4 regions of the Mesorhizobium sp. BR1-1-4 genome follow, and region 4 is predicted to be linked to each of the others. Evidence: predicted binding sites of a transcription regulator. Region 4 holds the regulator's gene; each other region holds the start of a gene.

Region 1 (2,202 bases), on a different contig from region 4:
GGATGGATGGCGCGTGCCCTATAGCCTTCGCTCTTCAGGAAGGTCGCCATCGACGGCGTCGGGGTCCGGACATATTGCTGGTAGGGGATGCTGCCGGCCGGCAGGAAAGCATTGGAAAAGCCGGTCAGCGCTTCGAACTCGATGTTGGCGGTCATGCCGCCGAATTCGGGCGAGAACATCGAGCCCGAGCGGAGCGCCCGCACATTGGGCATCGGATCGGGAGTGATGGTGACTCCGGGCAGCTTGGTTGGATCCCAGAAGGATTCGCTCATGACGATGATGATGTCCGGCTTCTGGGCCGGCACCGAGGCGGTCACCTCGGGCCGCTCGATCGCCGCGATCGCCTTGTCGGAATAGCCCGGCGGTGCCGAGACATGCGCCATCGGCACGTTGAGCGCGAAGGCGAGCGCGAAGCCGTTGGAGGCGTAGTTTTCCTTCTGGTCCCACATGATCGGGATGATCTGCAGCCGGTCCCTGGTCCACGAGAAGGTGGCGTAATCCATGATCGAGACGAAGAAGGCGAGCAGCGGCACCGCCAGCGTCAGCCGGGCAAGGCGGCCTTTGCGGCTGAGGGCCGGAACCTTGCGGCGCCATAGCCGCCAGCCGTAGACGAGCAGGGACAGGCCGGCGACGATGCCCGCGACCATGGCCAGCGCTGTCATTGGCCGCTCGCGCACCAAGAGCGGCAGCAGGGCGAAGATCTGGCGGGCGTAGAGGAAATCCGTCGGGTAGAGCGGATCGCCGAGATAATGCGACTTCTGGTGGCCGACAAAGGCCAGCGACAAGGTCAGCGGCGCGACGATCATCAGGCTCTGATGGCTGCGGCCGAGCACCGCGTCGAGACCGATCAGGACCAGCGCGAAGACGACGATAGTTGTCCAGCCCGGCTTGAACGGCTGCAGGAAGAAGAAAACGGTGCCGGCGACATCGCCGCGCACGATCAGTTCGATGGCGAACACCAAGACGGCCGAGATCGCCAGGCTGATCAGCCCGTAGCGGACAACAGGCCATCTACGGCCCGGCAGATAGCCGGTGGACGGATCGTCTTCCAGGAACTGCGGCGCCGCGTTGCCGGCACGTTTGAAACTCTTTGCCACTTCAACTTCCCGCCCAAAGACAACCCACGTCATTCGATTGTCATATAATTGTCACGCAAAGCTAGCGCCTGTGGCGGAAATAAGAAGAGCCAGCGAACGATTCGTGAGCGGTTTTCATCAGGTGTGATCGCCAAAAAGCCTTTCGGAACAGGCACTCGCGCGGGGATAGGCCCATTGGCATGGGCTGAAGTGGCTTGACTTGGCGGCCTGCCTTGCGTCACAGGCAGGGAAAATTCGTAGTATCAGGCAAGCAAAACCAGTCAGGGGAGCCCTCGCATGGCCGTTGCATTCACCTTTCCGGGACAGGGTAGCCAGGCTGTCGGCATGGGCAAGGATCTTGCCGATGCCTTTCCCGAGGCACGCAGGATTTTCCAGGAAGTCGATGACGCGCTCGGCGAAAACCTGTCGAAGCTGATCTGGGAAGGTCCCGAAGAGACGCTGACGCTGACGGCCAACGCGCAGCCGGCGCTGATGGCGGTGTCGCTTGCCGCCATCAGCGCGCTGGAATCGCGCGGCTTCTCGCTGAAGGACAAGGTCGCTTATGTCGCCGGCCATTCGCTGGGCGAATATTCGGCACTCGCCGCCGCCGGCTTCGTTTCCGTTGCCGATGCCGCCCGCCTGCTGCGCATCCGCGGCAACGCCATGCAGGCGGCGGTGCCGGCCGGCGAGGGCGCCATGGCGGCGATCATCGGGTTGGAGCAGGCCGATGTCGAAGCCGCCTGTGCTGAGGCCGCCCTTGGGGCCGGCAAGGGGGCCGTCTGCCAGGTGGCGAACGACAATGGCGGCGGCCAACTGGTCATATCAGGGGCGAAGGCGGCGGTTGAACTGGCAGCGAAACTGTGCACCGAAAAAGGCGCCAAACGGGCGCTGATGCTGCAGGTTTCGGCGCCCTTCCATTCCGCGCTGATGACGCCGGCCGCCAATGTCATGCGCGAGGCACTTGCCGGCGTGACAAAGACCGCGCCAATCGTTCCCGTGGTGTCCAACGTATCGGTGCAGCCGTCGACCGATCCCGACGGGATCGCCGGGCGGCTGGTCGAGCAGGTGACCGGTCGCGTCCGCTGGCGCGAAACGGTGGAGTGGTTCGGCGCCAACGGCGTCACCA
Region 2 (2,202 bases), on a different contig from region 4:
AATTCTTCGCCGAGCGCCGCGCCAAGCGCGTCATCATCGGCCACGACACCTGGCTCGGCCACGGCTCGACCGTCCTGCCCGGCGTCACCGTCGGCGACGGCGCCGCCGTTGGCGCCGGCGCGGTCGTCTCGAAGGACGTCGCGCCCTACACGATCGTCGCCGGCGTACCGGCAAAACCGATCCGCGAGCGCTTCGACCGCCGCACCGCCGAGCGCTACCAGGCGCTTGCCTGGTGGGATTGGGATCACGCGAGGCTGCGCGCCGCGCTCGATGATTTTCGGGAGCTGACGGCCGAAGCTTTTTTGGAGAAACACGAAGAACGGGCATCGGGCAAAGAGGCATAGCCCTCACATCATCGTCATATCGCTGGCTTGTTCATACCCTTGACACAGGACTCGGACAGGACGCGATCTCCTTGAAGGAGATCGCCATGCTCGACACTGTCAGACCCTCGCTCGCCGGATTCTTTGCCGGCTCCAATCCGGCGTCGCCGGCGCATCTCGGCACGCGCTACGACGCGTCAGGCAACTTCCTCCTCGAGCCGGGCAACACCGTCGTCAGCCATCTGGTCAGCGGCTCGCCTTCGGAAGCGGTGGTGTTGGCCGTCCGCGAGAAGATGCTGGCAATGCCTGATGCCGACCGCCTCGCCTTCACGCCCGTTTCCAGCCTGCACATGACCCTTTTCCAGGGCATAATCGAATATCGCCGTCGCCTGCCCTTCTGGCCGCGGGACGTGCCGCTCGACACCAGCATCGACGCCATGACCCGCCTCTATCTGGAGCGCCTGAAGGGGTTCCAGGGCTTCGGCCCTTTCAACATCAAGGTGGCCGAGGTCCTGCCGACCGGCCTCACCGTTGCCGGCGCGACCGACGAGGATGCGCGCATCATGCGTGCATGGCGCGATGCGCTCGCGGTGCCGTTCGGCTACCGGCATCCTGATCACGACACCTACGTCTTCCACATCACCTTCGCCTATCAGATCCAGCGCTTTGATGATGATAGGGCCGCCGCGTGGCAGGCGCTGTTTGACGATTGCCTGGCACTTTTCGCGCGCCAGGCGCCGGTGATCGAGATCAAGGCTCCCGCCTTCTGCGCATTCCGCGACATGAAGCATTTCGAGGAATTGCTGGTGCTCGGCTGATCGCCCGCAAGGCGCCAGTCGCCGCGCCTGTGGAGCGTAACAAAACTGACATCATCGCGACACGGCAGGTTCATGTGGTTGCGTTAGGCGAGTGCCTGACGATCAATATGGACCGGACTGGAACCAGCCCATGTCAGCAAACTCTGCCACGCTCGAAATCCGCGGCGTCAGCCGACGATTTGGCAAGAACACCGCCGTCAGCGACGTCAACATCTCGATCCCGCAAGGGCAGATGGTCGGCGTCATCGGTCGTTCGGGCGCCGGCAAATCCACTCTTCTTCGCATGATCAACCGTCTTGTCGACCCCAGCCAGGGGTCGATTTTTTTTGACGGCGCCGAGGTCTCCCGGCTGCGCGGCTCGCCGCTGCGGCGCTGGCAGCGCGACTGCGCCATGATCTTCCAGCAGTTCAACCTGGTGCCGCGCCTCGACGTGCTGACCAACGTGCTGCTCGGCAAATTGAACCACCGTTCGACCCTGTCCAATCTTCTGGGCATGTTTTCGCGCGCCGAGTGCGCGGAGGCGGTCGCCGCGCTCGAGCGGCTCGACATCGCCCGCACCGCACTTCAGCCCGCCGGCACGCTGTCGGGCGGCCAGCAGCAGCGCGTCGCCATCGCCCGCGCCATGATGCAGCAGCCCAGGGTGATCCTCGCCGACGAGCCGATCGCCTCGCTCGACCCGCTCAACGCCAAGGTGGTGATGGATTCTCTGCAGGACATCAATCTGCGCGAAGGCATCACCGTTGTCACCAATCTGCATACGCTCGATACCGCCCGCACCTATTGCAACCGCATCATCGGCATGGCCGCCGGCAAGGTCGTCTTCGACGGGCCGCCCGAAGAGCTCGACCGCCAAGCCGTGCGTCTTGTCTATGGCGCCGACAGCAATGGCGGCGAGATATCGGAGGTCATCACCTCCACCAGTGTTGCCTTCAAGCAGAAGATCGCCGCATCCGCCGGACCGCTCGAACCCGCATTCCCGGGATACTGAGCCCAGTAAGAGCCAATAGCGAGCAGCCTGGATCGTCCGCCCGCGTCAAGGGCACTTGTCAAGATCAAGAACG
Region 3 (2,202 bases), on a different contig from region 4:
CGATGGCGTCTCCTCCAGTTCCGCCGTCTTGGTGCGGATGGTCATGGCGTTGCCGCGCCAGTCGACGGCGCCGCCGAGCCAGCCGCGCGCCCAGATGGCCGGGAGCATGACGTCCCGCGCGACCGTCGCCGCGATCATGCCCGTCGAGACGTGCCAACCCTTGGCCAGGGCCAGAGCGCATTCCGGAAGATAGAACGCCGCCAGCACGGCAATCGCGGTTGCCCAGAGACTGACGCCGGCGCTCGCCGCGGCAATCAGCGCAAGAGCCAACGGGACCGCCGCGCCAGTCAGGATCTCGGGCGCGAAGAACAGCGGGAAGGTGACGCGGCGCAGGCGCGCCCAGCGGGCCTGGCGCGACCAGATCTCGCCAAACGTGCGCTGGCCGAGCGGCTGCTCGAAGGGCGCCGCAACGAGGTTGACACGCAGGCCGAGGCCGTTCACCAGCTTGGTCGCGGCGGCGTCCTCGGCGATCTCGGCGGCCAGCGCGCGGATGCCGCCATTGGCGTCCAGCATCGGCTTGTTCCACAGCATGCTCTTGCCCTGCGCGAAGCCGAGGCCGAGCGCCTCGCCGGCATACTGCCAGCGGGCCTGCAATGTGTTGAGGAAGGCGCATTCGACGTCGGCCCAAAAACCATCTGGCCGGGAGCCGATCGGCGTCGAGCAGACAAGGCCGGTACCGTGCTGCCACGCCGCCATCATGTGCTCGACATAGTCCCTCGGCATCAGAACGTTGGAATCGGCAAGAATGACCCAGTCGTGGCGCGCCGCTTCCCAGCCTTTGACGCAGTTGTTGAGCTTTGGATTGGCACTGACACGGTCGTCGCCGATCAACAGCCGGGCCGGCACCTGCGGAAACCGGGCAATCGCCCTGTTTATCAGTTTGACCACCGGGTCGTCGGCATGGGCGACGCAGAAGATCAGTTCGTAGCGTGGCCAGTCGAGCGCGAAGGCGCGTTCCAGCGTCTCATGTGTGAATGGCTCGACGCCGCGCGACGGGACGACAATCGACACCGCCGGCGATCTGCCCGCCGGCGGGGCAATCGTGGTGCGCCGTTTCAGCTGTGAAGCGGCAAGCAGGATGCTGGCAGCGTTTGAGAGGATGAGTGCGGTCGAAAGCGAGGCGGATATGAGAGTGAGTTCCATCGAGATCTGGTCACTCCGGAAGTCGGCCCGCGTCGCGGCCGTTTTCAACAGTTCGACAGAGGGCCGAGTCGCCCGGTTCGCGCACACCACCATTGTCGTGTGTCACTTAAATGACATTCTTTGCCGGCACCTGCGTTTCAATCCCAGGCGCGACAAGACGCGCACGTTGACCTGCTCACCGCGAGCGTCGAAAGTCGTCGGATTGTTTTGGAGCCGCTCATGTACCGCGCCGTGACGCGCAACATCGAAGTGCAGGTCAGGCCATTCTATCTGGAGGATCGTTCGGATCCCCAGGAGAACCGCTACGTCTGGGGCTATCAGATAACGATCGACAACCAGTCTGACGAGTTCGTGCAGCTTCTGTCGCGCTATTGGCACATCACCGATGGTGCCGGCCGGATCGAGGAAGTCCGCGGGCCGGGCGTTGTCGGCGACCAGCCGGAACTCAATCCCGGCGACAGCTATCAGTACACGTCCGGCTGCCCGCTCTCGACACCCTCCGGGATCATGGTCGGACGCTACACGATGCGCAACAAGCGCGGCGAGACGTTCGACATCGCCATCCCAGCCTTCTCGCTCGATCTGCCGGGGACAAGGCGCACAGTGAACTGAGGGCCGACGGTCGCGCCGCCCCTCATCCGCCCTTCGGGCACCTTCTCCCCGCGGAACGGAGAGAAGGAAAGGCTTTACTGAGCCGCAAACTCGGCTGGATCGAAGTCGTACTGCGTCGAGCAGAATTCGCAGGCGACATGGATGCCGCCATCCTCGGTGCTGTCCTTGATCTCCTGCGCGGAGAAGCCTTCGAGGATGCCACGGATCTTGTCGCGGGAGCATGAGCACTGGTCGGCCACGGGAACGCCGCCGAAGACGCGCACGCCATGCTCATGGAACAGACGATACAGCAGCCGCTCGGCGCCGATGGTCGGGTCGATCAATTCGGTCGGCTCGATGGTGCCGAGCAAGGCCAGGAGTTCCTGCCAGGAATTATCGGCCGGATCGTGGACTTCCTCGCGCGGATCGCCGTCCCCACCCGGCAGGTCCGGAATGCGCATGCGCTCG
Region 4 (2,202 bases):
TGAAACGCGGCCGGCCGCAGGTGGGCCTTTGTCTCAACCCCGAGGCCGCGGCGGTCATGACCGTGGTGCTGTCGCTGAATTTCCTCTCCGTCGCCGTCATCGACTACGCCGGCCAGGTGATATCGGAGGAGCAGCGCCGGCTGGACACGCTGACCATGTCGCGCGAGGCGCTGATCGGCGAATGCGTGGCCATCGTCCGGCGCCGCCTCGAGGATCCCGACCTCGATGTCGCCAGCATTGCCCGCATCGCGCTGGCGATCCAGGGCATCACAGACACCGAGGCGCGCGCCATGCTGTGGTCGCCGATCACGCCGCAGACGGACATTGCCTTCGCCGATATACTCGAAGCCGAATTCGGCATCCCCGCCACCATGGAGAACGACTGCAACATGATGGCTGTGGCGCTGCGCTGGCGCGACCCCGAGCGCTACCGCGACGACTTCATCGCCATCCTGCTCTCGCACGGCATCGGCATGGGCCTGGTGCTGAAGGGCGAGCTGTTCACCGGCACCCATTCCTCCGGCGGCGAGTTCGGCCACATGATCCATCGCCCGGGCGGCGCGCTCTGCCGCTGCGGGCGGCGCGGCTGCGTCGAGGCCTATGCCGGCAACTATGCCATCTGGCGTAATGCAGGACAGATGGGTGAGGACGCCAAACCGGTCGACGTCAGCGACGCCGACATGCGCGCATTGGCGGCCACGGCGCGCGAAAGAGACGGACCGGAGCGCGAGGCCTATCGCAAGGCCGGCGAGGCGCTGGGCTATGGCCTTGGCAGCTTGTTCGCGCTGATCGATCCGGCGCCCGTTGCGATGGTCGGCGTCAGCGCCGCCGCCTTCGATCTGATCGAGCCGGCCTTGCGCGAGGCCATCGCCCAGACCGCCGGCGGCCAGCATTCGACGTCGATTTCCTTCGATACAGAGCCGAACGAATTGCCGCTGATCCGCGAGGGCTGCGCCATGCGCGCGCTCACCTTCGTCGACCAGGAGATCTTCGCGCCGGGTGTGCAGGTGAGATCCGGCAAGAACGTGGCCTGATCTCAGTCCTCGCGAATCGCGTAGCCTGCGCCACGGATGGTGCGTATCACATCGGGCATGCGGCCATTGTTGACCGCCTTGCGAAGGCGCCCGACATGCACATCCACGGTGCGCTCGTCGATGTAGATCGTCTCGCCCCAGACATTGTCGAGCAACTGGCTGCGCGAGAACACGCGGCCAGGATGGCGCATCATGAATTCGAGCAGCCTGAACTCGGTCGGTCCGAGCCGGATCTCGCTCTTCTTGCGATAGACCCGGTGCGATTCGCGGTCGAGCACGATGTCGCCGACCTTGAGCACGCTGGACAGCACTTCCGGTTTGGCGCGGCGCAGCAGCGCCTTGACCCGGGCCATGAATTCCGGCGTCGAGAACGGCTTGACCAGATAGTCGTCGGCGCCGGTCGAGAGGCCGCGCACGCGATCGCTCTCCTCGCCGCGCGCCGTCAGCATGATGATCGGCAATCGCTCCGTCTCGGGCCGCATGCGCAGGCGCCGACAGAGTTCGATGCCGGAAACCGCCGGCACCATCCAGTCGAGCACCAGCAGGTCGGGCACGTTTTCCTGGAGGCGTATCTCGGCTTCGTCGCCGCGTGTCACCACCTCGACCTGGTAACCCTCGGACTCCAGGTTGTAGCGGAGGAGCACGCCTAGCGGCTCCTCGTCCTCCACCACCATGATGCGTGGCGCGATCATCGATCGATCATCCCTGCCGTCAAGCCGCCGGCACCGACATCGCCGTCTCGTCCTGCTTCGGACGGTTGGCGGGCAGTTGCGTGCCGGTCAGCACATAATACGCATTCTCGGCGATGTTGGTCACATGGTCGCCGATGCGTTCGAGATTCTTGGCGCAGAACAAAAGATGCGTGCAAGCCGTGATGTTGCGGGGATCCTCCATCATGTAAGTCAGGAGTTCGCGGAAGACCGAAGTGTATTTGACGTCGATGCGTTCGTCGTCATTCCTGAGCTTGGCGAGGGCGGCGGCATCGCCGGCCGCATATTCCTCGACGACGCCCTGCACCTGGATCAGCACCAGCTGCGCCATGGAGTCGATGGAATGCGACAAGTCGCGCGGCGTGGCGGTGAGGCCGACCGAGCCGACGCGCTTGGCGATGTTCTTGGCAAGGTCGCCGATGCGTTCGAGATCGCCCGCCATGCGGATCGAGCCGACG

What was found. The regulator PhoB, encoded in region 4, activates phosphate uptake and scavenging genes when phosphate is short. The targets are predictions, from matches to a motif close to TGTCATNNANCTGTCAT.
Region 1: LB571_RS09220 (LTA synthase family protein) is a predicted target of PhoB. The motif match lies at 1,136-1,152, and genes of this name have one in related genera.
Region 2: phnC (phosphonate ABC transporter ATP-binding protein) is a predicted target of PhoB. The motif match lies at 1,177-1,193, and genes of this name have one in related genera.
Region 3: LB571_RS08430 (ceramide glucosyltransferase) is a predicted target of PhoB. The motif match lies at 1,243-1,259, and genes of this name have one in related genera.

What each region holds. Positions count from the first base shown of each region.
Region 1 is NZ_JAIUIB010000004.1:22,564-24,765, forward strand. It holds gene LB571_RS09220 (LTA synthase family protein) at 1-1,130, opposite strand, end outside; gene fabD (ACP S-malonyltransferase) at 1,374-2,202, shown strand, end outside.
Region 2 is NZ_JAIUIB010000007.1:40,056-42,257, reverse strand. It holds gene LB571_RS16550 (DapH/DapD/GlmU-related protein) at 1-344, shown strand, start outside; gene LB571_RS16545 (DUF1868 domain-containing protein) at 431-1,141, shown strand; gene phnC (phosphonate ABC transporter ATP-binding protein) at 1,272-2,129, shown strand.
Region 3 is NZ_JAIUIB010000003.1:456,173-458,374, reverse strand. It holds gene LB571_RS08430 (ceramide glucosyltransferase) at 1-1,143, opposite strand, end outside; gene apaG (Co2+/Mg2+ efflux protein ApaG) at 1,363-1,755, shown strand; gene LB571_RS08420 (Hsp33 family molecular chaperone) at 1,830-2,202, opposite strand, start outside.
Region 4 is NZ_JAIUIB010000001.1:72,587-74,788, forward strand. It holds gene LB571_RS00350 (ROK family protein) at 1-1,034, shown strand, start outside; gene phoB (phosphate regulon transcriptional regulator PhoB) at 1,037-1,726, opposite strand; gene phoU (phosphate signaling complex protein PhoU) at 1,746-2,202, opposite strand, start outside.